DNA from 2 places in the Paenarthrobacter sp. TE4293 genome. Region 1 is predicted to be linked to the other one. Evidence: predicted binding sites of a transcription regulator. Region 1 holds the regulator's gene; the other holds the start of a gene.
What was found. Region 1 encodes HrcA, which represses chaperone genes, less so after heat shock. Its sites were predicted from a motif close to TTNGCACTCGNNNNNNNCGAGTGCNAA; they were not measured.
Positions count from the first base shown of each region.

Region 1 (9,257 bases):
AGGGCAACGCACGAGCTCCTGGAGATTGGTGTCAGCTCTCCAGAGCCCACGCCGTCCAAGGGCTTGGGCGTTGGCGAGGTGGGCTACCTGATCACCGGGGTGAAGGACGTCCGCCAATCCAAGGTCGGCGATACAGTCACCAACCTGGCCAAGCCGGCATCGGAGTCGCTCAGCGGCTACGCCGACGCCAAGCCGATGGTGTTCTCAGGCCTTTACCCGCTGGACGGCACGGACTACCCGGTTCTCCGCGATGCTCTCGAGAAGCTGATGCTTAACGACGCCGCACTGGTTTACGAACCCGAGACGTCTGCGGCACTGGGCTTCGGTTTCCGCGTTGGATTCCTTGGTTTGCTTCACCTTGAGATCACGCGTGAGCGCTTGGAGCGGGAGTACAACCTGGACCTCATCTCCACCGCTCCCAACGTGGAGTATGAGGTGACCCTTGAGGACAAGAAGGTCATCCACGTCACCAACCCCAGCGAGTACCCCACGGGCAAGATCTCAGAGGTCCGCGAGCCGATGGTATCTGCAACCATCCTGGCGCCCAACGAGTTTGTTGGGTCCATCATGGAACTCTGCCAGAGCCGCCGCGGCCAGATGCGCGGCATGGACTACCTGTCTGAAGACCGGGTGGAGCTCCGCTACTGGATTCCGCTGGCCGAAATCGTCTTCGACTTCTTCGATCTGCTGAAGTCCAAGACGCGTGGCTACGCCTCGCTGGACTGGAAGGCCGACGGCGAACAGGTCGCCGACCTGGTCAAGGTGGACATCCTCCTGCAGGGTGAACAAGTGGATGCTTTCAGCGCCATCACACACCGCGACAAGGCCTACGCCTACGGTGTGATGATGACCGGTAAGCTTCGCGAGCTTATTCCGAGGCAACAGTTCGAAGTGCCTATCCAGGCCGCCATCGGATCGCGCATTATTGCCCGCGAGAGCATCCGGGCCATCCGCAAGGACGTTCTTGCCAAGTGCTACGGCGGTGACATCACCCGTAAGCGCAAACTGCTTGAAAAGCAGAAGGAAGGCAAGAAGCGCATGAAGATGGTGGGTCGCGTGGAGGTGCCGCAGGAAGCATTCATTGCAGCCCTGACCACTGACGAGTCCAAGGACAAGGCCAAGAAGTAAATGCCAAGCGTCCTACCTTTGGGCGACCCGGCGCCTGCGGACGGAATACTTCCGCCGCAGGTGCTGGCCGGCGTCGAGCATCGCAAGTTCGGGCTCTACGTTCACATCCCGTTTTGCGCCGTTCGTTGCGGCTACTGCGATTTCAACACCTATACGGCCACGGAACTGGGTGGCGGTGCGTCGCAGGACGCCTATGCCTCAACCGCCATTTCCGAGCTGGATTTCGCGGGAGTGGCGCTTGACGCGTCCGGTGTGCCCCGGCGGCCCCTCAGCACGGTCTTCTTTGGCGGCGGTACTCCAACGCTCCTCCCAGCGGAGGACTTGGCACGGATCCTGCGGGCCGCCGTCAAGCAGTGGGGACTTGAACCCGGCGCCGAGGTGACCACCGAAGCCAATCCCGATTCCGTCACACCCCAGTCCCTGAAAGTGCTGGCAGACGCCGGCTTCACCAGGGTCTCGTTCGGCATGCAGTCGGCCGTGCCCCATGTTCTGAAAGTGCTGGACCGCACGCATACGCCAAGCCGCGTGCCACTCGTTGTGCAATGGGCGCGGGAAGCTGGACTCGCCGTCAGCCTGGATCTCATCTACGGAACGCCGGGGGAGTCCATGGCGGATTGGCGGTTGTCTTTGGAGACGGCACTTTCCTACGAACCTGACCACATCAGCGCCTACGCGCTGATCGTCGAAGATGGCACCAAGTTGGCTGCCCAGATCCGCCGCGGTGAAGTGCCTGGAATTGACGACGACGATCACGCCGCCAAATACGAAATGGCCGATAAAATGATCTCCGAAGCCGGTCTGAGCTGGTACGAGGTCAGCAACTGGTCCCGCACACCGGACCAAGCCTGCCGGCACAACCTGGCCTACTGGCGTGGTGATGACTGGTGGGGCATCGGCCCCGGAGCGCACTCCCACGTGGGAGGTGTCCGATGGTGGAACGTCAAACACCCCACTGCCTATGCAGGAAGGTTGGGCGCAGGAAGTTCGCCGGCGGCAGGCCGGGAAACCCTCGACGCCGAAACCCGGGAAGTGGAGCGCATCATGCTTGAAGCGCGGCTGGGTACCGGATTGTCGGTGGATGCCTTGGACGCGATTGGGCGTCATGCCATGGCCGGATTGATTGCCGACGAACTTGTGGATCCCGTGCAGGCCTTCAAGGGTCGTCTGATCCTGACGCTGAAGGGCCGCCTGCTGGCTGACGCCGTGGTGCGCAGGATCCTTCCCGACTAGCTACTTAATCCAGCGCAGGTTGAGCTTGTAGCGGTGCGGCTGGCCATGGTTGACCCGGATTCCGGCAGAGACGGAGAAGCACGTCAGTGCGACCCAGATGCCGGTGGCGATCACCGCGAAGATGTTGCCCACGACGGGCAGCAGAACCAAAATGTTCGCCAAAACTGCGGCGATGGTGGGAGGCAGGGTGAAGTTCAGCGCTTCCTTGGACTCCTGCGCCGTGAAAGGTCCGCGGTCACGGAAGATCAGGTAGATCAGGAGTGAAGGCAGGCACCCCAAAATGCCGCCGAAGTGCGCCAAAGTGGCCCACTGCCTGTCCTCGCTGGCGGTCAGTGGCAACGCATTTGCAGGCGCGCCATGGTACTGGGGCTGGCCTGCGGCGCTGCCCGGTTCTTCAGGAGCGTTCTCTGCCACTGTGTGTTCCCTTTGCTGTATAGATGCTGCGGTGTTGCTGTCCCAGAATACCGGCCCTGGCGGGCTTCCCGGGACAAACGCCACGATGACACGTGGTTGCTGTTGCTGTGGGGTGCAGCTCAGGGAACTGTGAGGAAATCAATGACTTCCTCCACCCGGCCCAGCAAGGAGGCCTCAAGATCGGCGTAACTGCGTACAGCGCCAAGGAGCCGCTGCCAGCCCAGGCCGATGTCCTCTGCGGTCTCGTGAGGCCATCCGAAGGCGCTCAAGATCCCGGTCTTCCAGTCGACGCCGCGGGGGACCGACGGCCAGGCCTCGATGCCCAGCACTTTGGGCCTGATGGCTTGCCAGACGTCGACATACGGGTGTCCAACAATCAGGACGTTGCCCGCGGCTCCGGGGACGGTCATGGCGTCAGCCGCGATGCGGGATTCTTTTGAGCCGGACACAAGATGGTCCACCAAAATGCCGAGGCGCCGGCCAGGACCGGGATTGAAGGCCAGTATTGCCGACTTGAGGTCATCGACGCCGTGCAAGGGCTCCACGACAATACCTTCGACGCGGAGATCGTCGCCCCAGACCTTCTCGACGAGTTCGGCGTCGTGCTTTCCTTCCACCCAGATCCGGCTGGCCTTGGCCACTTGGGCGCGTTGCCCTTGGACCTTCACCGATCCAGATGCTGTTCGCCTCGGCTGAACGGCCGACGTTGACTGCCGCGGCGCCGGAGGCATCAAGCGGATGGGCTGCCCCTCAAGCAGGAAGCCGAAGCCGAGCTGGAACGACTTCGTTTTTCCCCGCCTGTCTTCCAAGGACACGATGTGCATGCCGCCGGTTTTTTCAACCCGGGTAACTTCGCCCACCCAGCCCGATTGGACGTCCTCGAGCACCATGCCGCGCTGGACGGCGACCTCGGGCAGTTGCCGTTTGGCAGGAGCTGACAGATCCTGCGGACCCCACTGATCGAAAGCCAAGGAATTCCTATCTTTTGGTGCTGGGTTTGGGCCGTGAACGAAGTGCGTGGCTTGACAGGTGGCCGCATCCCGCGCCTGATGTTCGCTGCGGGCTGTTTCAATGCTAGCAACGGGGTGGCTCATACTAGACTGGTTAGCACTTGGGCATGTTGAGTGCTAAGTGCGGTGATCCGGAGGGATCCCGCGGTGACCCGGTCGCAGTGACCATGGCAGTCGTCAGGAGGTGGAGCAATGAGTGAGCCACGCAAGCTGGAAGTGCTGCGTGCCATCGTTGAAGACTACGTGCATTCACGGGAGCCCGTTGGATCGAAGGCCCTTGTTGAGCGGCACCACCTTGGTGTTTCGAGTGCCACCATCCGTAACGACATGGCTGTGCTGGAAGAAGAAGGCCTCATCGCCGCGCCCCACACCAGTGCCGGCCGTATTCCGACGGACAAGGGCTACCGCCTGTTCGTGGACCGCATCTCCCAGGTCAAGCCGCTCTCAGCTGCCGAGCGCAGGGCCATCCACTCGCTGCTTGAAGGCCCTGACGACGTCGATGACATCCTCGAGCGCACCGTACGGCTCCTGTCGCAGCTGACCAACCAGGTCGCCGTCGTGCAGTATCCGCACTCGAATCGCGCCCTGGTACGCCACGTGGAGTTCGTCCAGTTGGCCCCCAAGCAGGTTTTGGTGGTGCTGATTGCCGACACCGGCAGCGTCGGCCAGAAAGTCATCGAAACCGGCTCGGACGTCGGCAACGAGGCCCTGATGCTGTTGAGGTCCCGGTTCCTGGGCAGCATCGCAGGGACGCAACTGGCCCTGTTGCCTCAAGTGCTTCCCTCGGTGGTTGCCCTGTGCCCGCCGGAGCTGCGCAACGTGGCCCAAACCTTGGCCAATGGGCTCCAGGCCCTGAGTGATACCAGCCGTGAAGAGCGCATCCTGATGGCCGGCACGGCCAATCTCGCCAGGTCCAACGTGGACTTCCCCTTGAGCATTGGCCCGGTGCTGGAAGCCCTCGAGGAACAAGTTGTCATGCTCCGGTTGTTGTCCGACATGGGGGACGACCCCCGCGGTGTCACCGTAAGTATTGGCCGCGAGAATCCCTACGACGGTTTGGCCGAAGCTTCGGTGGTGGCCACCGGTTACGGCTCAGGCGCCAAGGTGGGGATCCTCGGACCAACCCGCATGGACTATCCCACCACCATGGCCGCAGTCCGGGCCGTGGCCCGTTACCTTTCACGCATTCTCGGCGGCTGAACGCCGGCCCGAGGAAACATCCGCAGTACAACAAGGAAGAGATACCGACTTTGAGCAGCCACTATGACGTTTTGGGAGTCTCGCCGGAAGCCACCGGGGAAGAGATCAAAAAGGCGTACCGCAAGTTGGCGCGGAAACTCCACCCGGACGTAAACCCGGGTGAGGATGTCGCGGAGCAGTTCAAGGCCGTGACCCATGCTTATGAGGTCCTGTCCGACCCCCAGAAGCGCCGCGTCTACGACGCCACCGGCAACGAAAACGGAACCGACAACGGCTACGGCGGCGGATATTCCGGCCAGGGATTTGCCTTCCAGGACATCTTTGACACGTTCTTTGGTGGTGGGGGCGGCCACGGCGGTCCCGCGTCCCGCGTTCGTCGTGGACAGGATGCCCTCATCAGCGTCCGCATAGACCTTAAGGACGCTGTTTTCGGTGTCAACAAAAAGCTGGAAGTTGATACGGCAGTCACGTGCCCCACCTGTGACGGCAGTTGCTGCCGCCCGGGCACGCAGCCGGAGCGTTGCGATATTTGTGGTGGCAGCGGCCAGGTCCAGCGGGCTGTTCGATCCATCCTGGGCCAGGTCATGACCACCGCTCCTTGCGGTTCCTGTGAGGGTTTCGGCACCGTTATCAAGGACCCCTGCAACGAGTGCAATGGACAGGGCCGCATCCGCAGCCGCCGTTCCCTCACCATCAAGGTTCCTGCCGGCGTCGCCACCGGTACACGTATCCAGTTGTCCGGCCAAGGTGAAGCAGGACCCGCTGGTGGCCCCTCCGGTGATCTCTACGTGGAGATCCGGGTCAACAATGATTCCATGTTCATGCGCGAAGGTGACGACCTCCACGCGACCCTCAGCGTGCCCATGACGGCCGCGGCGTTGGGCACGGAGCTGCAGTTGGAAACCTTCGACGGCGCCCAGGACATTGATGTAAAAGCCGGTACCCAGTCCGGCGAAGTCATCACCCTCCGCGGCTTGGGTGTCACCCACCTCCGTGGCTACGGTCGTGGCGACCTCAAGGTGCACCTGCACGTTGAAACGCCGACCAAGCTGGACCCCGCCCAGGAAGAGTTGCTGCAACAGCTCGCCAAACTACGCGGGGAGCAGTTCACCGAGGGCAAGCTCGTGGCCAGTGGTGGCATGTTCGCCAAGCTGCGGGACAAGCTCGGTAACCTGTAGCGGTGAGCAACCCCGTATTCTTCACACCGGCCGGCAGCCTTAATCAGATCAGTCCAGGCGGTACCTTTGTGCTGGAGGGGCCCGAGGCCCGGCATGCCGTTACCGTCAAGCGCATTGCGGTAGGAGAGTCAGTTGATATCGCTGATGGCTCCGGCGCGCGGCTGACGGGCACGGTCGCCGAGGCCGGGCCTGGCACGCTGACGGTGACGGCATCCAACGTGGTGTTCGAGGACCAACCCGACGTCCGTTTGGTGCTTGTCCAGGCTTTGGCCAAAGGTGACCGCGACGAACTTGCCATCGAGACTGCCACGGAACTTGGCATCGACGCGGTGCTTCCGTGGCAGTCTGAGCGTTCGATCGTGCGCTGGAAAGGCGACCGCGCCCTCAAAGCCCATGCGAAGTGGGAGTCCGTGGTAACCGCTGCGGCCAAGCAAGCCCGGCGGGCGTGGATTCCTGACGTTCGGTCGATGGTGGACACCGGGACCTTGGCGAAAGCCGTTGCCGACGTCGACCTGGCGATCATCCTTCATGAGGATGCCAAGAACCCTTTGCGGGCAGTCTTGGAGGATTTTGGGGCGTCGAAAGGCGGGGCTCCCCGGGAGGTCTTGCTGATCGTAGGTCCGGAGGGTGGCATTTCTCCCCGTGAAGTCACCCGGCTCAGTGACGCCGGCGCAGTGACGGCACTGCTGGGACATCACGTCCTGCGGTCCTCGACGGCGGGACCTGCCGCCGTCGTGCTCGCCAGCGACATCCTGGGCCGCTGGTAGCCGGCCGCCTGGCAAAACCGGCCAACCCTTGCGGTCTATCCAACCTTGAGAACTACCCGACCTTGAACAGGCGGGTATCGGTGCTCGTTGCGATGGTGTTTCCGGCTTCATCCACCTGCGATACACGCAGTTCGTATTGACCGGACTTCAAGGTGGCACCGAAGGTGAACACGCCGTACTGTCCGGGCTCGCCGGTGGGTTGTGTTTGGCCCGTGAGGAGGCTCGTCCTCTCGCCCTTGCCGTTGTCCTGCAGGATTTGCCAGGCAATGGGCTTCGAGCTGTCAGTACTGCGCCCGTTGACCTTGACCAACCCGGTAGACACGGTGGTGTCTTCCTGGGGATCGATAATCCACACCGGCGCGACCAAGGACGCGTCACGGGCCATGGGCTCTCCCAGTTGTATCTGCCCGAAGGCCATGTAGTCCTTGTGACCATCGACGAGGATTACCACTTGGATTTGCTGGCCGGAGTTAATGAGGCCTGAGGACGAGGCTGCGGCTGTCGCCGTGTAGACCAGCTGCTGAATGGCACGCTGTGCCATGCCGGCATCAAGGTTCGAATTGAAGGCATCGCGGGAAACATCGACGGTGATGACGTTCTTGCCCGAAATGGACGTGGCGAGGCTGGCCGGTTCCTGCCACGGGGTGAAGAAGTCGTGATCCAAGGGCTTCTCCGCCATCATGATCCGCAGTGCGGTGGTGACAGGGTTTCCGTCGCCGGAGATGTCCCTGAACTCGCGGTAGAGGTACACCTCCTCCTTGCTCCGGCCAATCCAATAAACGGGAATTTTGGTGGAGGCCTGCGTTGTCTCCAGGGGGGCGTTGCTCGCAGGGGCTTCCTGGACGGTCAACGACGGCGGACCCGGGCTCGCCTCGGTGCCCCCGCCATTGGCGATGCAACCAGTCAGGAGGAGGACAGCGAGCATCGCGGGCACGGCAATGGCGGACCTGGTCCGCTTCTTCGCGCCATGAGCGTAGCTGGCTGATGTCCTGATGGGTTTCCTGTCCTGCCTTGCAAGTAAATCGCAGCCGTTGGGGTGGCTGGGTGCGGGGTTGCGTTCCACCCGCTATGCCAGCTTGGCACATCGTCGACGGCGGTCGGTCGGGATTCCGGGGACCGGCACCAACTGAAACATGATTGATACCGGCTCGATGCCGAGTTGAGACAAAATCGGGCCGTCGCTCCGGAGATGGGAATGAGGTGGCCCGCTGAGGTTCATCGGCGGCCCGGCTGGCGTAGGATTGGAGACATTCCGGCATCGGGGCGGGCACTGAAAGCCCACCGCAAATGTCGAATCGATAGCGTTATGCGACTAACTGGAGGAGAACAGGCCTGGCGGCCAGCACTATGAGTGAATCTTTGAACGGGCGGCTCAGGACCGGAAACGGCAACCAGCCGCCCAACGAGTTCCCGCACACCTTACCGGGCACGCGCACGGAAGTTGTCACGTTCGATAACTCCGACCAGATGGTTCACTCGCTGGGCAGCCACGACGAAGCCCTGCGGTTCATCGAGGAACAGTTCCAGGACGTCAATTTTCACGTCCGTGGCAACGAGCTTTCCATGACCGGCCCCTCAACCGTCATACCGCGCATCATGAGGCTTCTTGAAGAAGTCCGTGGGCTGGTGGCCAAAGGGACTGTGGTGACCCCGGATATCCTCCAGCAACTCGTGTCCCTCTTGAGGACCCAGTCAGTACAGAACCCTGCCGACGTGCTGACGCACAACATCCTGTCCAGCAGGGGCAAGACCATCCGGCCCAAAACACTGAACCAGAAGAACTACGTGGATGCCATTGACGCAAACACCGTGATCTTCGGTATTGGCCCAGCCGGCACGGGAAAGACCTACCTTGCCATGGCCAAGGCGGTCCAGGCCCTGCAGATGAAGGAAGTCAGCAGGATCATCCTGACGCGGCCTGCTGTCGAGGCAGGGGAGCGGCTGGGGTTCCTGCCCGGTACGTTGAGCGACAAAATCGATCCGTACCTCCGCCCCCTTTATGATGCGCTGCACGACATGATGGATCCGGAATCCATCCCGAGATTGATGGCAGCAGGCACCATTGAGGTAGCACCTCTGGCGTACATGCGCGGGCGCACGCTCAATGATGCTTTCATCATTCTTGACGAAGCGCAGAACACTACGCCGGAACAAATGAAAATGTTCCTCACCCGCCTCGGTTTCGGTTCGAAGATGGTGGTCACCGGCGATGTCACCCAGATCGACCTTCCCATGGGCGCGACATCCGGCCTGCGGATCGTCCGTGAAATCCTGACCGGCATTGATGACGTCAATTTCTCCATTCTGGAGGCGGCTGACGTGGTACGGCA
Region 1 covers NZ_JBNJRY010000001.1:187,879-197,135, forward strand. The annotation lists gene lepA (translation elongation factor 4) at 1-1,128, shown strand, start outside; gene hemW (radical SAM family heme chaperone HemW) at 1,129-2,358, shown strand; gene QF015_RS00925 (DUF4870 domain-containing protein) at 2,359-2,772, opposite strand; gene QF015_RS00930 (DUF3097 domain-containing protein) at 2,892-3,743, opposite strand; gene hrcA (heat-inducible transcriptional repressor HrcA) at 3,975-4,982, shown strand; gene dnaJ (molecular chaperone DnaJ) at 5,033-6,160, shown strand; gene QF015_RS00945 (16S rRNA (uracil(1498)-N(3))-methyltransferase) at 6,163-6,927, shown strand; gene QF015_RS00950 (GerMN domain-containing protein) at 6,980-7,852, opposite strand; gene QF015_RS00955 (PhoH family protein) at 8,275-9,257, shown strand, end outside.

Region 2 (20,053 bases), on a different contig from region 1:
TAAGTTACGCCGTCGTGGCGCCTCTGCGAGCCGTGAGGCGGCACGTGCCGGGACAGCGCGGTGACCTTTAGCCCCGCTGCAGCGGCGAGCCGAACAACTTCCCGACCAACCTGCCCTGTACCACCCGCGACGCAGACGCTGGTCACGGCACCTTAGGCGCGGCGGCGCTGGAGAACGTCATCCAGGTTGCTCAATGCGCTCTGGCCCTTGGCGGAGGCCACAACCGCTGCCTCGGCCTGCTCAGCGCTTTGCTTCAGGACAGGCTTGCCCACCGGCTTGGGAGCCTCAGGGAGGTCCAAGGGTTCAGGCGCGGGCCGCGGAGCCTTGGCGGCTTCAACATAGGTGGGCTTGGGAACTGCAACAGGCTCCCAACTGGAACCCTTGGAGTCCTGGGCTGCCTGGGCGGAGGTGTCTCCCGCGGCTACCGCGACCGCCAATGCGGCCTGGCGAAGTTCAACGGCAGAAAGGCGCGTAGCTTCACGACTGCTGGCTTCGGCGTCGAAAACCGTGGTTTCCTTCGGTTCAACCGACGGTTCCTTCGGCAAGTAGCGCGCCGGTGTCGGAATAGGCGCCGCCTGCGCTGCGCGGCGTGCCCGACGCTCGCGAAGGTCCCTCAGGGCCAGCTTCCGCAGCGTCACGACGGCGAGCACAGCCCCGATGAGCGAAACCAGTGGCAACCAGACCGATCCGGTCCCAAAAAGGAGCAAGACACCGGAAACGGCCGCCGTCACCAACAGGGCAAGGCCGGCCAAAGCCAGTGTGAGCCGGGCGTAGCGGATGGTGAACGGAGTGGTAGGTGCTTTCCCAAGGGACGACTCTGCCACGCGGGATTCCTGGGGCGACGCCGGTGCTTTGCTGTGCATGGTCTCCATCGGTTTCTCCTGCTGAGGTGCCAAAGTCAGTACCACCCCGGCCTGCGGTTCGTCTGGTTCGTCGTCGATGGCCTCTGCTGGAACAGCGGCCGTTTGGACTTGTTGGCGCCTGTTCCGCAGAACATAGGGCGCCACCCAGACCATCCACAGCGCGACAGTGACCACGAGTATCACTGAGCTGCTGAGAGGGAAGTCCACATTCAAAACCGTAGAAGCAAATCACCGGGCGCGGCGGCATTGCGGCCGGTGTGTCGCCGGCGAGTCCGCAAATGACTGGAGATACGGTCAAAATGGCCGATGACCTGCCCGTTTATCCCCTGAGCCACCGACGCAGCAGACCCTCTGGAACTTCGTCGGACGTCAAGGCGAAGGAACGGTGGTCCGCCCACTCGCCGTTAATATGCAGGTACCGCTCCCGGTAGCCTTCATCCCGGAACCCGAGCTTCTCCACAACCCGCAGGCTGGGCGCGTTTTCGGGCCTGATGTTGATTTCCATGCGATGAAGGCCGAGTACCTTGAAGCAATGATCGGTTGCCATGGCGACCGCCGTCGGAGCTATCCCATGGCCCGCCCGCTCCTTGTCCACCCAGTACCCCAGGGTGGCCATCATGGCCGATCCCCAAATGATGGAAGAAACGGTCAGTTGGCCCACGATGAGCGGTTCCCGGAATCCCGGGGTCCGCTCGACAATGAGAAACGGCAACGCTGTGGACTGGCGGGCTTGCTGGTTCAGCGAGCCCACCATCTGCCGGTAACTGGGCAGGCGCCCACCCGGGGCCGGGTTGGACGCCTCCCAGGGAGCAAGCCATTCGCTGTTCCGCGCACGGACTTCAGACCACTCCCGCTTGTCGCGGTATCGGATAGGGCGAAGAAGCAGGTCTCCGCTTTCCAGCGTCACCGGCCAGATAGCAGAGCCGTACACCGGAGTTACTTGGGGAGCGCGGCAGTGAAGGTCGGCAGCCACTCACGCAATTCAGGACCGAGGTCCTCGCGTTCGCATGCCAGTTCGATGCAGGCCTTGAGGTAGCTGAGTTTGTCGCCGGTGTCGTAGCGGCGGCCACGGAAGACAACGCCGTACACGCCATAGCCTTCACCTTCACCGGCTGCCAGAACCTCAAGGGCGTCCGTCAGCTGGATTTCGCCACCACGGCCTGGTTCGGTCTTTTCCAGCACATCGAACACTGCCGGGTGCAGTACGTAGCGGCCGATCACAGCAAGGTTGGATGGCGCTTCTTCCGGAGACGGCTTTTCCACGAGCTGCTTGATGCGGACATAGCCTTCTTCGCCGATTTCTTCGACGTCGGCGCAACCATAGGCGCTGATCTTGGAAGGCTCCACTTCGATCAATGCAACGACGGAACCGCCAGTCTTCTGCTGGACGGCGATCATGTCGCTCAAGAGGTTATCGCGGGCATCAATCAGGTCATCGCCGAGGAGTACGGCAAAGGGCTCGTGACCGACGTGCTGCTTTGCACGAAGGACAGCGTGGCCCAGACCGTTGGGGTCGCCCTGGCGGACGTAGTGGATGTCACCGAGGTTGGTGGCGGACTGGATGGCCTCAAGCTTGGCGGTGTCGCCCTTTTCCGCCAGCGTCGCTTCCAGCGCGGGCACACGGTCGAAGTGATCTTCAAGGGCGCGCTTGCTGCGCCCTGTGATCATGAGGACGTCGTGCAGGCCAACCTTGACCGCTTCTTCGACGACGTACTGGATGGCTGGCTTGTCAACCACGGGCAGCATTTCCTTGGGCATTGCCTTTGTGGCAGGCAGGAACCGGGTACCAAGACCCGCTGCGGGGATGACGGCCTTACGGACAGCATTGTTATCGAGAGTCACCGGACTAATGTAACGGAAGGAATACATCATCGGCTAAACCCTCGCCGTGCCGGAAGAACATTTCTGCGTACCGCCGGGCAGCAGCTGCTGTTGTACGGGCACCACGCAAACCTCAGGATCGGACATCAATGGCATCCAAGGAAGACATCCGCAGCAATCGCCGCCTCCAGAGGCGGACCCTCACCCCCGAACAAATCGCCGCCGCCGGCAGGTCGATCGCACAGCACGGAACGGCATGGGCCTCCGAGGCCTCGTCGGACACCGCAGCCACTTTTGCCGTGTACGTCGGCGTCGCCTTTGAACCGCCCACCATGGCGCTGATCAATGCCCTGCACGATGCCGGCCACCGCGTCCTGCTTCCCGTCTGCGAACCCGGCAGGCAACTGAGCTGGGTCTATTGGACACCTGCGACCGTGTTTGTCCGCTCCTCCTTCGCCCCCATCGACGAACCCGAGGGCGAGCGTTTGGAAAGCGACGTCGTGGCCGGCGCGGCGGGCATCTTCATGCCCGCCACGGCCGTGGATAGAGATGGCAACCGGATCGGGCAGGGCGGCGGCTACTACGACCGGCTCCTCCAGGGCCTCGACGCTTCCGGCCAGCGGCCTCCCACCATCGCGGTGGTGTACGACGACGACCTGTTGCCGTCAGGTTCGATTCCCGCCGAACCGTTCGACCGCCCCGTGCGGGAAGTGCTGACGCCCTCCGGCGTGGTCCGGCTGGACAATGCGGCGGCTGCGACCCGGGAAGGCCGGCCGGCCCGGTGAGGTCCGGCACATGCACTGGCGCGTGCCGCGTAGACGGGTGATAGAATTGGCACTCAGGCCCTGCGACTGCTAATGCGAGGAAAACTCCTCGCCATCGCCGCACAGGACCTGACCTTTGTCCTGAAGGAGGAACTCAGTGCCCACATACGCATACGCCTGCAAAGACTGTGACCATGCCTTTGACATCGTCCAGTCCTTCTCTGACAGCTCCCTGACGGAGTGCCCCGAGTGCAAGGGCGCCCTTCGCAAGAAGTTCAACAGCGTCGGCGTCGTCTTCAAGGGCTCAGGTTTCTACCGTACGGATTCCCGTGATGCCAAGGGCAGCACTGTTTCTGCCGCGCCGGCAGCCCCTGCCGCTGCGTCACCGGCCCCCGCTGCAGCACCGGCAGCTGCAGCCAGCTAACCTCAGCACCTTTTCCACATAGAGCACCGGACCGCTGTTTTGCGGCCCGGTGCTCTGGCTAACGTGGCGGCATGCCACATCAGTCACGAAGGGCCCTCCTTGCCAGCGCTCAGGGCTCAGCATCCCCCGTCGCCCGGCGTCCGGTTCCGCGCGCCCGTTCAGGACGCCCAGCTGTTCGCCGCCAGCATGCTGGAAGATTCGACCGGTCCCACGATCATGGCGCCCAAGCCCGCAGGAAACGAAGCTTCCTTTCATGGCTTGCAAGGAACCGCCGGCTTACGGTCGCCCTCCTGCTGTGCCTGGCCGCCGGCCTCGCCGTCCAACAACTGACACCGGTTCCGGAGCAGCGGGTCAGCGTTCTGGTCGCAGCGCGTGATCTTCCAACGGGCACCAGCCTTGCCGAAAGCGATTTCACCCTCCAAGACGTGCCGCCGGACCTGGCCATCCCGGGAGCTCTTCCAGACGGCGCCCCCTTTGCCGGCCGTCAGTTGGCTTCACCCCTGAGCAAGGGACAGATTCCCACGGAGTCTAATCTCCTCGGGCCAGGCCTGCTCACCGGGGCGCCCGTGGGCACAGCGGCCGTTCCCTTACGGATGGCAGACCCGTCGTCCATACAGCTCCTCTCGCCCGGGCAGTTGGTCACCGTGGTCCTCACAGCGGCAGGCTCCTACGACGAATCCAGGGAAAGCCAAGTTCTAGCCGGTCCCGTCCCTGTGCTCTGGACCTCTGCCCACGGTGGCAAGGCAGGCGAATGGCTCGGGACAAGCGACACCGAAGGGTTGGTGGTAGTGGCTGCAGATCCCCAACAAGCAGAAAAGCTTGCCGGCGCATCAACGCAAGGCAAGCTTTTCTTTGTTTTGGTCAGCCGGTGACGAGCGGGTCACCAGCTGTGGGCGGCTTAGCCCCAGTGTGGAGGCTTTTGCTCCTTCAGCCACTGCTCATGGTCGTAGCCGGAGTCATCGCCCCACCGCCGGGGATCGTCTTCCGCAGCTTTGGTAGGAAGGATGCCGCTTACGCCTGGCTTGGCAGCGGTCGGCGTGGAATCCGACGATGCCGGGGCAACGTCGCTCTCCGATGTTCCCGATTCTGCCTCGGCCCCGCTGTCCGGACCGGTTGCCTGTTCCATCAGTGGTGCTTCTTTCTCATTCTCAACATCATCTTCACCATCATCAGACTGGTCGACCGCCTGAAGTGCCGCGCTTGGTGTAAACGTCGGCTGGGCCTTGTCCACACTCAATTGTTCAACATCCATGTCCAGGAAACCATGCTGCGGCGACGTCGACCGGGGAATGTGGTTCTCCAGCCCCAAATAGGATCCGATGCGATCCGCACAGGACGAAGGGTCGGTAAAGACCTCGATGGTCCACAGGGACATGTAGCGCCATCCCATGCGCTCCAGGAGTTGCGGACGCAGCCTGCTCCGTTCGCGAACGCTCATCCGCCGATAACGTTCGGTTCCATCGGATTCGATCGCCACGGGGGTGGGGATCTCTGCGCCTTCCCGGCCTATCGTGTGGACGGGATCAGCTGCAGCCGCAATATCCAGCACGCCATCGTACAGATGCCAGACACGGGCTCCCCGGGCACGCAAACGCTCCCCAAGATCGGCCACGAGGGGATCCTCGCCGAGGGCTTGCTCACTGGCAACTGCCCGGGAAGCAGGCGTCCCGAGATTGCTGTTACCGGAGAGCTCCCGGTCCAGAAGCTCATAGAAGTCCACCGCACCATGGGCCAGACGATCGAGGTCGAGGTCCTCGGGGCGGAAGCAACTCAGGACATGCATGGATCGCCGGGCACGGGTCATCGCCAAGGCGAACCGGTTCCGGCCACCTTCGGTGGACAGTGGACCGAACGAGTGAAGTGCCCGGCCGTGGGGCGTACGACCATAGCCAAGAGAGAAGATGACGTGGTCCCTCACCAGGCCCTGGGCCCGCTCAAGGTCCACCACGCGGAACGACTCGGGGCCGGCTCCGAAGAACGTGGACAGCAACGGATGGTTCGGCAGTTGGAGCCTGATGGCCTCACCGATACGGGCCGCATGGCGCAAACTTGCCGTGACAACCGCAAGGGACGTGCGGGGGCGGAGCCTGGCATGTTCGAAGACGAGGTCCACCACACGGTTGACCTCGGCCGTAACAGACTCCACGCCCTCATGGTCCGCCCCCGGAAGACCGGTGCCATCAGGAATGTACTCCACCACGATCGAACGGTCCAGGCCCGTTACCGAGTTGCCGTCAGGCAGGCGCTTCAGGCCACCCTCGTAGTAATTCTTGCTCAGTTGGAGAATCAGGTCCTCGTCCACCGCGCGGTAAACCCAGTTCAGCTGCCACGTGGGAAGGACCCGTGCCAGTGCTTTGAAAGCGCTGTCCACATTCTCGTGGCTGGCCACGCCGGCCACCGGAGGTTCCACGGCAACGCTGAACGTCCGCGCATGGGCGATCTTCGCATCCCCGAACGCCACCACCTGCTTCGCCCGGGCGATGGCAGGAAGCACCGCCTGGAGGGACGTGGATTCAGCATCAATCACCACGACGGCGTCGAACTTTTGCTCTGCCGGAAGAACACCAGTGAGGAGGTACGGGCTCACGGACCACACCGGAACCAGCAGGGGTACAAGGTCCGGCGCCTGGGCGCTCAGGGCCGGCAGCGTTACGCGCCCGTCCTTCAGCAAGGCACGCAGCAATTCCGCCTGCCTCGGGTGTTCGAGCAAGCCCTGACGCCATTTCTGTGCCAACTGCCACCGAAGACGCGCGGCACCACTGGCGATGTGGGCCTGGTCCGCCAGCCGGAATTCGGCCTCCAGGCGGCGCAACGAATCGCCATCGGACATGGCAAGGTAGTCGTCGCCGCTGATCATGGCTTCCAAAGCGGACTGCCACCAGGCAAGGTCAAGTTCAGCGGCCACGGAGGCGGCCGGGACTTCGCGGGCAGCCAGGTCCGCAAGAAGCTCGCCAAGACCATGCTCGCGCATTTCCTCGATCAGCAGGGTGCGCTCAGGGAGGGTCTCCAGCGTGTCGGTGTCTGCGACAAGCCGTTCCAACCGCTCCATCAGCTCCAGGTACGGTGTCCCGTGGAGGGAGCCACCGGCACTGGTGTGCTCCAGGGCGGCACCGAGCCGATGCAGCTCTCCATCAAGTTCCCTGTAGAGCGCACCAAGGTCGGCAAGCCCGGACGGCACAGCAGGGTGGCGCTGGGTAGTGGCGTAGCCGGCCCACAATGCACGCTGCTCCTGGACCAGGACCAGGGAGCTGTGGAGGTCGGCGATGTGGACACCGGGCCGCACATATTCCTTGGCTACGCGGCGCAAGCGGGAGCGCTGCATGGAGGGCATCTCCAGATTCCGCTCCCGACGCCAGGCGGAGCTGGCGGTAGCAGAGATGAGGTCGTGCACCGGCCTGTCAAAGATGTCGGGAGTGAACTTATCCAGGCTCTCCCGGACGGCAATCAACAGTTCAAGCTGCGCACCCCACTCCGTGAAGGTGTCCCCCAGCCTGATTTCTGCGTGATCGGACACCTGCTTCATGCGATCCCGCAGGACGGGAAGCTTCTCTTCCGCCAAGCGCACAAGCTGCTGGGCTTCCTCGGTCTCCTTACGGGTGACCAAGCGCGCTCCGTACCAGGGGCTGGACGTGGATGCCCGGCTGAAGCTGCCCAGTTCAGCCGCCCGACGCAGGCGGCCTGCGAGTTCTTCCCGGTCCTTAATGTTGTCCAGGACGCTGCGCTTCAGACGAACCGTCGTGGAAGGCGCGGGGTGGATGGACGTCAACTCCGCCAGCGACTGCATGGCCTGGTACGGCGAGCAACCCCACCGTTCACGGACGTTGTGCAGTGATGCGACGTGGTCCATCAGCGCGTGCCGGTGCCCGGTCAGCGTCTGGTGCAGATTGCCCAGTTGAGGTTCGAGCGCTTTCTCATTGCGCATGATGGCGCGGACCAACTGGCCCTTGAGCTGCTGCGGAGTAGTCCCGTTGCCCGGGCGGAAGAGCATGGAGTCCAGGCCCAGCGATTCCAGATGGGCGGAAAGTCCCGCGAGGCTGGACTGCCTGTCCCCTACCACCAGAACGGATTTGCCTTCGAAGACCAGTGCGCCGATGGCATTGATGGCCGTTTGGGTCTGACCGCTTCCAGGTGGGGTGCTGACAACCAGCGAATCCCCGGCGCGAACGGCATCGACCACGTACTGCTGGTCCGTGTCGGCGTCGAGCAGGAGGAGCTCATCTGCCGGGTCACGGAGGTCCAGGCTCGGGAACCGGCCCGCCTTGACGGTTTCCGGCTCGATGTCGGCACCGTTTGCAGCCATGGACAGCGCGGCGACCGTGGGGTTGTTCATATTGATCCACGGATCATCGAGGTTGCCTGAGAGGTCAGCCAGGGTGGTGACCAGCAGGTTGAACTCCACCTCGGCGCCGTGAATCGGCTGGACGAGCGTGGAGAGGCGGTCCAGGACCGGCTGGGGGTCGAACCTTGCCGTATTGTAAGCCATGCGGGCCACTGCATTGACGTCGAAAACGATGCCGTGGACTGATTTGAGGTGGCGTACCAGGGCAGGGTTCATCCGTGCCTGTTCGGTGAGCTGGAGTTCGAAGTCGTCTTCGCCAGGGCGGACCGTCAAGATGATGGACGTGAGCATCACCGGCGCCGACACCCGCTGGGGTTTACCGCCGACGGCGGAGGTCCACACAACAGTACCGGCGGACAAATATCCGGCCTCGATACCACGGTCGTTGCTCAGCTCGAAGATCTTGGACCTGATGTTGCGTGCTGCCCGCGCCGCCACCAAGTATTGTTGCCGGTCCCTGATCAGGGTGGACAGGCGTGTTCTGCGGCCTGCGAGCAACTGCGCCAGTCCCGAGGGGTGCGCATTGCTGAGGTCAATGGCGCCTTCGGGCGTTTTGACGAAGCGCAGCATCGTGTCCGCCCCGGTGACGGGCTTAAGACCAGACAGCCATTTACGGAGCTCTTCGGAGCCCTCTTCCTGGCCTTGACCTACTGACACAACTTCTGCCTTCTTTTCTGTACTAGCTTTAGACGCCTTGGACCATACCGGCATACCTTCGAGGGTAGCGGGAATACCCTTCCAGCCCGCTCCGCAACGCTGTCCCGATGCGAAATTCGCCGTCATTTCACAGGTGCCTGCCGATTTCGACGGTCAGGACCGCCCTGATGGCGCAAGCAAAGTGGCCGGCCTCCCAGAGGAGGCCGGCCACTCAGAATGCTATTCCCACTCGATGGTTCCCGGTGGCTTGCTGGTCACGTCCAGCACCACGCGGTTCACTCCATCAACCTCATTGGTGATGCGGTTGGAGATCCGGGCCAGGAGGTCGTAGGGCAACCGCGACCAGTCCGCCGTCATGGCGTCTTCGGAAGACACCGGACGGAGCACAATCGGGTGGCCGTAAGTGCGGCCATCGCCCTGAACACCGACGCTGCGGACATCAGCGAGCAGGACCACCGGCATCTGCCAAACGTCGTTATCCAGCCCTGCAGCCGTGAGCTCGGCACGGGCAATGGCGTCTGCCTTACGCAGGAGGTCCAGGCGTTCCTTGGTCACTTCCCCCACGATGCGGATACCCAGGCCGGGGCCCGGGAACGGCTGGCGGCCAACAATTTCCTGCGGCAGGCCAAGCTGGGCACCGACTGCCCGGACTTCGTCCTTGAACAGGGCCCGCAGCGGCTCGACAAGCTCGAACTGCAGGTCCTCCGGAAGCCCACCCACGTTGTGGTGGCTCTTGATGTTTGCAGCGCCCTCGCCACCACCGGATTCGACGACATCCGGATACAGGGTGCCTTGAACCAGGAATTTGATTTTCTCGCCGTCGGCCGCGGCCTGGGCGATGATGGCCCGCTCCGCTTCCTCGAAGGCGCGAATAAACTCCCGGCCAATGATCTTGCGCTTGGTTTCGGGATCGCTGACGCCGGCAAGCGCCGACAGGAAGCGTTCCTGTTCGTTCGCAACGTACAGGTTGACACCTGTTGCGGCCACGAAGTCACGTTCAACCTGCTCGGCTTCGCCTTCCCGAAGGAGGCCGTGGTCCACGAAGACACAGGTCAGCTGATCGCCGACCGCGCGCTGCACCAGAGCAGCCGCGACTGCGGAGTCCACGCCACCGGAGAGACCGCAAATGACCTTGGAGTCACCGATCTGCTGGCGGATGCGTTCCACCTGCTCTTCGAGGATGTTGCCCGTGGTCCAGTTGGGGCTCAGGCCCGCTCCCTTGAACAGGAAGTTCTCCAGGACATGCTGGCCAAGAACGGAGTGCTTCACTTCCGGGTGCCACTGCACACCGAAGAGGCGCTTCTCATCGTTGGCGAAGGCAGCCACTGGGGCTCCGGCCGTGGTCGCGAGCACCTCGAAGCCCTCGGGCGCCTCGTGAACGGAGTCACCGTGGCTCATCCAGGTGTTCTGCGACGCCGGGACGCCGTCGAGGATGGAGCGTGCGTCGCCCACCAGGAGGGCTTCGGTGGCGCCGTACTCCCGCAAACCGGTCTGGGCCACTTTCCCACCCAAGGCATTCGCCATGGCCTGGAATCCGTAGCAGATGCCGAAAACGGGAACGCCGGCCTCAAAGAGGTCAGCGCCCACGAACGGCGCGCCCTCAGCGTAGACGCTGGAGGGTCCGCCGGAAAGAATGATGGCTGCCGGGTTCTTGGCCAGAAGCTGCTCGGTGGTGAAGGTATGCGGAACGATTTCCGAATACACATTCGCTTCACGGACGCGGCGGGCAATCAGCTGCGCGTACTGGGCACCGTAGTCAACAACCAGCACCGGCTTCTGGGAAGTTTGGGGTGCGGTGGGAGTAGTCACCAGACAAGACTACTTTGCCGGGCCGCCCCGGTGCACGTTGACGAGGGCGGCCAAGGGCCTAAACGGGCCTTGCAGTTAGGCATCTCACACTGGGATGCCATCAGTTCCTAGTAGCGCTTGGACGCTTGCGGGTTGGCGGCAAGTTCCGCTTCGACCTGCGCGTGGAATTTCTTCTCCACGATGAAGGACAGAAGCGGGACCACACCGCCCAGGGCCAAGAGGACCATTTTGGAGAAAGGCCAGCGCATCAGCGACCACAGGCGGAAGTTCGACACCAGGTACACCACGTACATCCAACCGTGGACGATCAGCACCGACGTGGAGATGTTGAACCCGCCGATGACGCCTTTGGGCTCGGATTCCGCGAAGCCGAAACCGAACGGCTGGCCTGTAACCGCGCTCGTGCCCCCGGCAAAGAGCGAAACACCGAACCCGTAGCGGGCGATCAGTTCCGCACACAGCAGAAGCAGCATGGCACCGGTGAGGTAGGCCATGACTTTGTAGAACTTCAACGCCGAACGGATCTGTGCTTCCGTTCCGCCGAAGCGCCGCTTCTTCGGTTTGGGTCCTGACTGCTCGGGCTGGATGGCCGGTTTTGGCTCAATCATTGCTGCACCTTTTGTTCTGGCTCTGGGCTTGTAGTTTTTGCGGGAACCACGGGAGTAACCGGCGGGTCCCCGTCTTCATCCCCGTACTCGTCGTCGAATTCGTCGTCTTCAAGGTCGCGCCGGTAATCGTCCTTGACCAGCCGCCACCAGATGAAGATGGAGAATCCCGCAAAGACAACCCATTCCACGGCGTAGAAGAGATTCAGCCAGTTGACCTGCTCTGCAGGCGGCTGGGGCGGGATGTTGAGGGCCTGGACGTTATCGCCAAGGGGAATGGTCACGCCGCCGGAGACTTCCGACGTCGCAGCAACAAACCCCGGGTAGCTGGAAACTTCCCACGTGTTGACGAGCTCGGCACTGGACACGGCGGACGCGCGTCCTGGACCGGCGTCGACGTTTGGAACGGGCGCTTCAGAAGGGATGAGGCGACCGGTCAAGGTAATGGTTCCCGACGGCGGCGGCCCGGCTTGGGCGGCATCGGCAACCCAGCCCCGCGCCACGGGGATCCACGTTTGGGGCGAGGCGGCAACACCGCTCAGCGCCGGAGCGTTGTCGACGGCGAAGGCAGAGACGATCCAGAAGCCTTTTTGGTTGTTGTGCAGGCGGCCCTCCACGAGGACCTGCTTGCCGGGATCGTACGTTCCTGTGGCGGTGACCATCTGGTCCGAGACCGAACCGGGGAAGAACTGGCCCGGTTGGAGGACGTCCACCAGCGGTTTCACTTCTTCGATGCTCGACGGCGCGGGAGGCTCGTGCTGGGCGGACCGGCTGAGCTGCCACTGACTGAGCAGCACGAACACCGCGGACAGCAGAAGCGCAAAGACCAGTCCTGCGATCCAGCGGGGTTTCAACGCGGTTTTCAACACCCCTTAACCGTACTTCGTCCGGCTGTAGAACAACGAAACGAGGCAAAGGGCCTGCCCTGTACACGAAAGAGCCTGCCCCGGAGTGGGGCAGCAGGGACACTGCTTGGCGACGAAGTCGACACGCAGGGGCCTGCCCCAATCTCAGTGGTCGAAGAACACCAGGCTGGAGTTGATGAGCTCGGAAATGACCTCGGGGTCGTGGGCCCGGCGGAGGGACTCCCGGAAGGACTCTTTGGACAGCGAACGGGCCAGGGTGGCCAGGACCTCGAGGTGGTCGGAGAAGGAACTGGCGGGAGTGGCAATGAGGAGGATCAACGTTGCAGGACCGTCGGTTGCCCCGAAGTCCAGGGCATGGCCGAATTTGGTCACGCCCACCGCAATGGAAATCCTGTCCACGAATTCACTGCGCGCATGCGGAAGGCCAATGCCACCGGGAAGCCCTGTGGCCAGCTGGTGTTCCCGGGAGTGTACTTGCTCCAGGAATCCTTCAAGGTTGGTGATCCTGCCGGCATCGTGAAGCTTATGGGCCAGCTGGGCAGCGGCGTCGGTCTTGTCCTCGGCGACAAGTTCAAGAATGACGGTGTCCGGGGTGGTCAGTTCCGCGTCATACCGGTCAAGTGGTTCAGCCAAGTCGTGTTCCCTCCAGTGTGGCCTTCCGGCCGCATGTTCCTGAGCTGGTCAGCGAAGGGGAACGATGTCATCCACTCCCATGCGCGCGGCATCCGCCGATTCGTCGTCGGGCTGCTGCTGACTGAGCCGTTCAGCTTCCACGCGTGCCAGGTAGTGCTTGATTTCGCTTTCGCGCTGAGTCTCGCTCCAGCCAAGGATTTCTCCCATCAGCTTAGCTACTACGGGCAGGGCAGACACACCCCGGTCCCACGATTCGATGGAAATCCGCGTTCGGCGCGTCAAAACGTCGTGCACGTGCCGGGCGCCCTCGTGGGTGGTCGCATAGACGACTTCCGCAGCAAGATAATCGTCGGCACCAGGCAGGGGCTCACCCAATTCCGGACGCTGGGAGATCAACTCCAGCACTTCCGGGGTCATGGACCCGTAACGGTTCAGGAGGTGCTCCACCCGCGCCACGTGGACGCCGGCCTGCTCCGCTGAACGGCCCCGTCGGTTCCAGGCCGCTTTGAAGCCTTCTGCGCCAAGCAAGGGAATGGTCTCGGTGCAGCTGGGCGGAACTCGTTCGTCCATGGCCCTGGTTGCCTCGTCCACGGCGTCCTTGGCCATGACCCGGTAGGTAGTGTATTTGCCGCCGGCAACCACCACGAGACCAGGAACAGGATGGGCCACCACGTGCTCCCGCGAGAGCTTGGCAGTGGAATCGTTCTCGCCTGCCAGCAGCGGCCGAAGACCGGCGTAGACCCCTTCCACGTCTTCCCTGGTCAGTGGGCGCTTAAGCACCTTGTTGACGTGCTCCAGGACGTAGTCGATGTCCTTGCTCGAGGCTGCGGGATGGGCCTTGTCCAACGTCCAGTCGGTATCGGTGGTGCCGATGATCCAGTGACGGCCCCAGGGAATCACGAAAAGCACTGATTTTTCGGTACGCAGGATCAGACCCACAGTGGACTGGAAACGGTCGCGCGGCACCACCAAGTGGATGCCCTTGGAGGCCCGGACCTTGAGCTGGCCACGGTCCGTGACCATGGCCTGTGTTTCGTCCGTCCAGACTCCGGTGGCATTGACCACTTGCTTTGCCCGTACTTCGAAGACATCGCCGTCTTCCTGGTTTTCGAGCTTCGCACCCACCACGCGTTCCCCCTCGCGGAGGAAGTCCACGACGCGCAGGCGGTTGGCAGCGTGGGCGCCATAGTGGGCTGCGGTTCGGACCACGTTGACCACCAGGCGGGCGTCGTCCACTTGTGCGTCGTAGTACCGGATCGACCCCACGAACGCGTCATCCTTCAGGCTGGGCGCCGCCCGCAGCGTTCCACGCTTGAACAGGTGTTTGTGCATGGGAACCCCGCGGCTGTGCCCGGAGGTCAGGCCCAGGGTGTCGTACAGCATGATGCCCGCGCCGACGTAGGGACGTTCCCAGAACCGGTGCGTCAGCGGGTAGAGGAACGGCACGGGGCGCACCAGGTGGGGTGCGATCTGCTGGATCAGCAGGCCGCGCTCCTGGAGTGCCTCCTGGACCAGGCCGAAGTCGAGCATCTCCAAATACCTGAGTCCGCCGTGGATGAGCTTGGAGGACCGTGACGAGGTGCCCGACGCCCAGTCCCGGGCTTCAACGATGCCTACCGAGAGGCCGCGGGTGACGGCATCGAGGGCTGCACCGGCCCCCACCACGCCGCCGCCGACGATCAGGATGTCGAGCTCCTTACCGGCTTCCGCGGTGGCTTTCAGGACTTCGATCGATGCGGCACGGGATTCCGGGCTCAGTGCTCCCGGGGAACTCGCCTGTGGACCGCCTGCGACATTGCTCATCGGACCCCTCCTCAAACGCAACAGCTGGTAGTCCCCTACCCTACTTGCTGCCCGCCGCCTTGGGCAGGGCAACAGTCACAGACGCTCAAGCGGCAGGACCTGCCGGCTCATCACAGGGCGGCGTCCAATCAGTTTCCGGCGTAGGGCGAGACCACGACGTCGACCCGCTGGAACTCCTTGAGGTCCGAGTAGCCGGTGGTTGCCATGGAACGGCGCAGGGCACCGATGAGGTTGGAGGTGCCGTCGGTGTGGTGGCCGGGTCCGAAGAGGACCTCTTCCAGCGGACCGACAGTACCGACGTTGACGCGGTCGCCGCGGGGTGTTTCCAGGTGGTGCGCTTCCGGACCCCAGTGCCAGCCGCGGCCAGGAGCTTCTTCAGCGCGTGCCAGGGCACTGCCGAGCATGACGGCGTCGGCGCCCATGGCGATGGCCTTGACGATGTCGCCCGAGCTGCCCATGCCGCCGTCGGCAATAACGTGGACGTAGCGGCCACCGGACTCATCCATGTAGTCGCGGCGTGCCGCAGCGACGTCGGAGATCGCCGACGCCATGGGCGAATGGATGCCCAGGGCACGGCGGGTGGTAGTGGTTGCACCGCCACCGAAGCCCACCAGGACACCAGCTGCGCCGGTGCGCATGAGGTGCAGGGCAGGCGTGTAACCTGCTGCACCGCCCACGATCACGGGGACGTCGAGTTCATAAATGAACTGCTTGAGGTTCAGGGGTTCGTGGTTCTTGGAGACGTGCTCGGCCGATACCGTGGTTCCACGGATCACAAAGATGTCGACGCCGGCAGCCACCACGGTCTTGTAGTGTTCCTGGGTGCGCTGCGGGGTCAGGGAGCCGGCCACCGTAACGCCTGCGGCGCGGATCTCGGCGAGGCGGGAACTGATGAGTTCCGGCTGGACGGGCGCCTGGTAGAGGTCCTGCATGCGTCGGGTGACGGCCGGGCTGCTGGTCTCATCAGCCAGGTCGGCGATCTCATCGAGTACCTTCTGCGGGTCCTCGTAGCGGGTCCACAGGCCTTCGAGATCCAGGACGCCAAGGCCACCGAGGCGGCCGAACGCGATTGCTGTGTCCGGGGACATCACGGAGTCCATGGGAGCGGCGATCACGGGAGTGTCGAACTTGTAGGCGTCGATCTGCCAGGAGACAGAGACGTCCTTCGGGTCACGCGTCCGGCGGTTCGGGACGATCGCGATGTCATCCAGGGAGTAGGCACGACGCCCACGCTTGCCACGGCCAATCTCAATCTCATAAGTCACGGCTCTTACTTTACTGGACCCCTCCCAGAACCCCGATTCGACAGATAAACACTTCACAAAGTGTGCGAATGACCCCGGTGGATGTCCCACCTGATCAAGCCGCTTCCTAAACTGGACACAAACCGCTTAGGGGAAGGCAGCAATGACCACTCAGGACGATGAACTTCAGGTGTCGGCCAACACCGGCCAAGAGCTCCTTGCTGTCATTGCGTTGGAGCCGTACCCCGGATGAGCTATCGGACTGGCCCCGCTCCGCTCCCCTATTCTTCGCACCCTCTGGACTATTGGCTTTCCCCGGAGCTCTCGGCCATCACTCCGTCCAGTGCGCGCTCCCGCCTGCGTGAACTCGCCGGCGCGCGCGGCTCCCTGATGGGCGCCTGGGCTGCCGGAATCGGGGTCGGCGTATTCCTCGTTCTCCTGGGCGCCTTCCTCGCCATTCGGCTCGGCACGTTGGCGCCTGTCCCCTCCCTCAGCCTTCCCGGTGCGGCGATCACCGTGCTCAGCTGCGTCTTCTACGCGCGGGTGCGGGACCGTTTGCCTCGAACAATCCGGGCCTACGTTAATCGTGGGCCAGGGAGCCTGCGGGGAGCTCTTTCCTTCGTGGGCTTCGTCCTGATTGCCTTCACAGGGCTGTTCGCCCTCGTGGCTAAACCATCGAACTGGCAGGATCCCGCTGCCCTGCTGACGTTGGCCACGGTCCTTGCGTTCATGATCTGCCTCCTCGTGGCCGCGATCATCGTCCCGGCCACCATCATGGGCCGGTCCCGGGAATCACTCCGCAGCAAGGCCGCACATGATCCCCGCTTCCGGGCGCTTCTGGAACAGGACCTTGCCACCTGGCGTGACCCCTATGGCGATGCCGGGTACGGCCCCCTCTAAATCTCAGGGCGTATTCTGGCTCGTCTCGTCAACGGAGAGCTGGGACTCGAACATCCGGAAGTAGCGTCCCCTCAACGCCACCAACTCCTTGTGTGTCCCCTGCTCCGCGATGCGGCCGTCCTCCAGCATGTAGACAATGTCGGCTTTCTCGATGGTGGCAAGGCGGTGGCTGATGGCGATGATGGTGCTGCTTCTGTCGGCGAAAAGCCGGGTGAAGATGCGGTGCTCAGCGAGGGCGTCAATGGCGGAGGTGGGTTCGTCCATGACCATGAACGAGGCATCGCGGTAGAAGTTGCGTGCCATCGCCAGCCGCTGCCATTGCCCGCCGGACAGGCCACTGCCCTTGCGCCCGCGGGGATCCTCCATCCAGTTGCTGACGTGGTTTTCCAGGCCGTTGGGCAGCTTGTTGATGAATTCCATGGCCTCGGCATCGGAGGCTGCCCTCCGGATACGGTCATCGTCCCGTGGCTGGTCCACGTCGCCGAGGTAGATATTCTCCGCCGCGGTAGCAAACTCGTACTTCAGGAACTCCTGGCTCAGCACAGCGAGGTGCCGGTGCCAGCTGGTGACATCAATGCCGGCAAGGTCGACGCCGTCCAGCAATACCTGGCCCGAATCGGGACGGTACAGGCCCGCCAGGATACGAATGAGCGTGGACTTGCCTGCGCCATTCTCGCCCACGATCGCAATATGCTGGCCGGCCTTGATGGTCATCGATATCCCCTTGATGACCTCGATATCGCTGCCGGTGTAACTGAAACGGATATCCCTGAGTTCCACCGTCCGGGGCGATGCAGCCAGGGGTTGTTCGTTGCCGCTGGGCACAGGTAGTGCCATGAAGAGCTCATAATCCTTGAGGTTGGCGAGGTCCTCGTCAATGGAACTCAAGGAAGAAACAAGGTTGTTGGCCGTTGACAGCGCCCGGCTCACGATCTGCTGTACATAGAGGAACTGGCCCACAGGCTGGGCCCTCGCGATGATCTGGCCGACAACCCAGATCAGGGACACCACCTCGGCGCCGTACTGGAGGGCGTCCGCGGCCAGCTGTTTGGGAATGTACCGCTTCTGGAAATCGAGTCGCCGCCGTTCGTCGGCATCCCGGAGCCGTGACCGGAGGTCCATAAGGTAGCCCACGATTCCGTACAGGCGCATCTCGGCAATGTGCTGTGGCCTCAACAGGTTCTGCTCGATCATCCGGCGTTGCCGCCGCGAATCCACCTGGGTGTTCCAGTGCGCGATTTGCTCACGGGAGAGTTTGAACTGCAGATACACGCTGGGCACGATCGCCACCAGGACAATGACGGCGATCCACCAACTGACCAGGACGAGCGCACCGATGGCGAGGATGACGGACACCAACTGGGTGAAGATCGCTGCTATCCGGTCCAGCACACGGGCGTAGGAGTCGGAAAACCGTTTGGCACGGTCGTAGAGGTCCACCGTCTCCTTGTCGTCATAGCGCCAGAATTCCAGGGCCAGGAATCGCTGGTACATCATGTCCCCCACGATCGCGCCGACTTTGAAGCTCATGAGCTGCTGGATGTAGCGGTCGACGCTGCTGAAAGCACCCCAGAACAACCCCAGCGCCGCGGTGATGATGACGTACAGGATCGCCTGCGGACCGGCGTCGGGGTCCCCGGCATAACCGGCCGCGAGGGCGGTGGTGGTCAGGGCCGCAAAATAGGTGGTGACCAAGGGAAGCGTTGCGGAGATCAGCGAGCCAAGCACCTTCATGACCACCGCGACGGGCGACGCTTTGAAGCTGACCTTCAGGACTTGCCCGACGGCGCGTGCGTAAGGACGCAGCGCCAACTTGCGGGGCGGCGTCGACTTCAGCCGGACGGACTCCGGGTGCCGCGGTTGCGCGGACTTTTCAGACATGACCCCAGCCTATTCTCATGGGCCGGCATTTCTGCTGGACCGCTTAAACAAAGGTTCCCCGCGGAGATGACTCCGCGGGGAACTGTTCAGACCGATCAGCGGGAACCGTAGTTCGGCGCCTCGACGGTCATCTGGATGTCGTGCGGGTGCGATTCCTTCAGGCCGGCAGGGGTGATGCGGACAAACTTGCCGCGCGCCTTGAGCTCGGGAATGGTGGGAGCACCGGTGTAGAACATGGTCTGGCGGAGGCCGCCGACCAACTGGTATGCCACCGAGGCCAGCGGGCCACGGAAGGCAACCCGGCCCTCGATGCCTTCGGGGATGAGCTTGTCGTCGCCGGAAACGTCAGCCTGGAAGTAGCGGTCCTTGGAGTAGGAGGTGTTCTTGCCGCGGGACTGCATGGCACCCAGGGAGCCCATGCCGCGGTAGCTCTTGAACTGCTTTCCGTTGACGAAGATGAGGTCGCCCGGGGACTCCTCACAACCGGCCAGGAGGGAGCCGAGCATTACCGTGTCGGCACCGGCAACCAGCGCCTTACCGATGTCGCCCGAGTACTGCAGTCCGCCGTCGGCAATCAACGGAACGCCGGCCGGAATGGCAGCCTTGGCGGACTCGTAGATAGCGGTGATCTGCGGGACACCAACGCCTGCCACCACGCGGGTGGTGCAGATGGATCCCGGGCCGACACCAACCTTGATGCCGTCGGCACCGGCGTCGATCAGGGCCTGGGCACCTTCACGGGTTGCGGCCTGGCCACCGATGATGTCCACGTGGGCAGCAATCGGATCCGACTTGAGGCGGCGGATCATGTCCAGCACACCTTGGGAGTGGCCGTTGGCGGTGTCCACGAACAGGGCGTCCACGCCGGCGTCGATGAGCTTCATGGCGCGCTCCCAGCCGTCGCCGAAGAAGCCGATGGCAGCACCGACGCGCAGGCGGCCTTCGTCGTCCTTGGTGGCCAGCGGGTACTGCTCTGCCTTGGTGAAGTCCTTGGTGGTGATGAGGCCCTTAAGGCGGCCCTGCTCGTCAACCAGCGGGAGCTTCTCGATCTTGTTGGTAGCCAGCTTGTGCGAGGCTTCTTCGCGGCTGATGCCAACATGCCCGGTGATGAGCGGCATCTTGGTCATGGCGTCGCTGACGCTGCGCAGCGGGAATTCCGACTCAGGAATGAAGCGGGTGTCGCGGTTGGTGACAATGCCCAGCAGGCGTCCGTCGGTGTCCACCACGGGAAGGCCGGAGACGCGGTAGCGCGAGCACAGTTCATCCAGCTCTTCCAAGGTGGCCTGCGGGCCAATGGTCAGCGGGTTGGTGATCATGCCCGATTCGCTGCGCTTGACGCGGTCGACGTGCTCGGCCTGGTCGTCGATGGAAAGGTTGCGGTGAACGACACCCAAGCCGCCCTGGCGGGCCATGGCGATGGCCATGCGGGACTCGGTCACGGTGT
Region 2 covers NZ_JBNJRY010000003.1:2,081-22,133, forward strand. The annotation lists gene QF015_RS06330 (SDR family oxidoreductase) at 1-146, opposite strand, end outside; gene QF015_RS06335 (hypothetical protein) at 153-1,037, opposite strand; gene QF015_RS06340 (GNAT family N-acetyltransferase) at 1,183-1,794, opposite strand; gene galU (UTP--glucose-1-phosphate uridylyltransferase GalU) at 1,800-2,735, opposite strand; gene QF015_RS06350 (5-formyltetrahydrofolate cyclo-ligase) at 2,834-3,469, shown strand; gene QF015_RS06355 (FmdB family zinc ribbon protein) at 3,606-3,872, shown strand; gene QF015_RS06360 (RcpC/CpaB family pilus assembly protein) at 3,944-4,744, shown strand; gene QF015_RS06365 (AAA family ATPase) at 4,771-8,922, opposite strand; gene guaA (glutamine-hydrolyzing GMP synthase) at 9,088-10,677, opposite strand; gene QF015_RS06375 (DUF3817 domain-containing protein) at 10,785-11,285, opposite strand; gene QF015_RS06380 (SURF1 family protein) at 11,282-12,151, opposite strand; gene QF015_RS06385 (PTS sugar transporter subunit IIA) at 12,293-12,781, opposite strand; gene QF015_RS06390 (glycerol-3-phosphate dehydrogenase/oxidase) at 12,830-14,584, opposite strand; gene QF015_RS06395 (GuaB3 family IMP dehydrogenase-related protein) at 14,713-15,849, opposite strand; gene QF015_RS06400 (hypothetical protein) at 16,078-16,728, shown strand; gene QF015_RS06405 (ABC transporter ATP-binding protein) at 16,732-18,609, opposite strand; gene guaB (IMP dehydrogenase) at 18,705-20,053, opposite strand, start outside.
Region 2: QF015_RS06355 (FmdB family zinc ribbon protein) is a predicted target of HrcA. The motif match lies at 3,516-3,542, and genes of this name have one in related genera.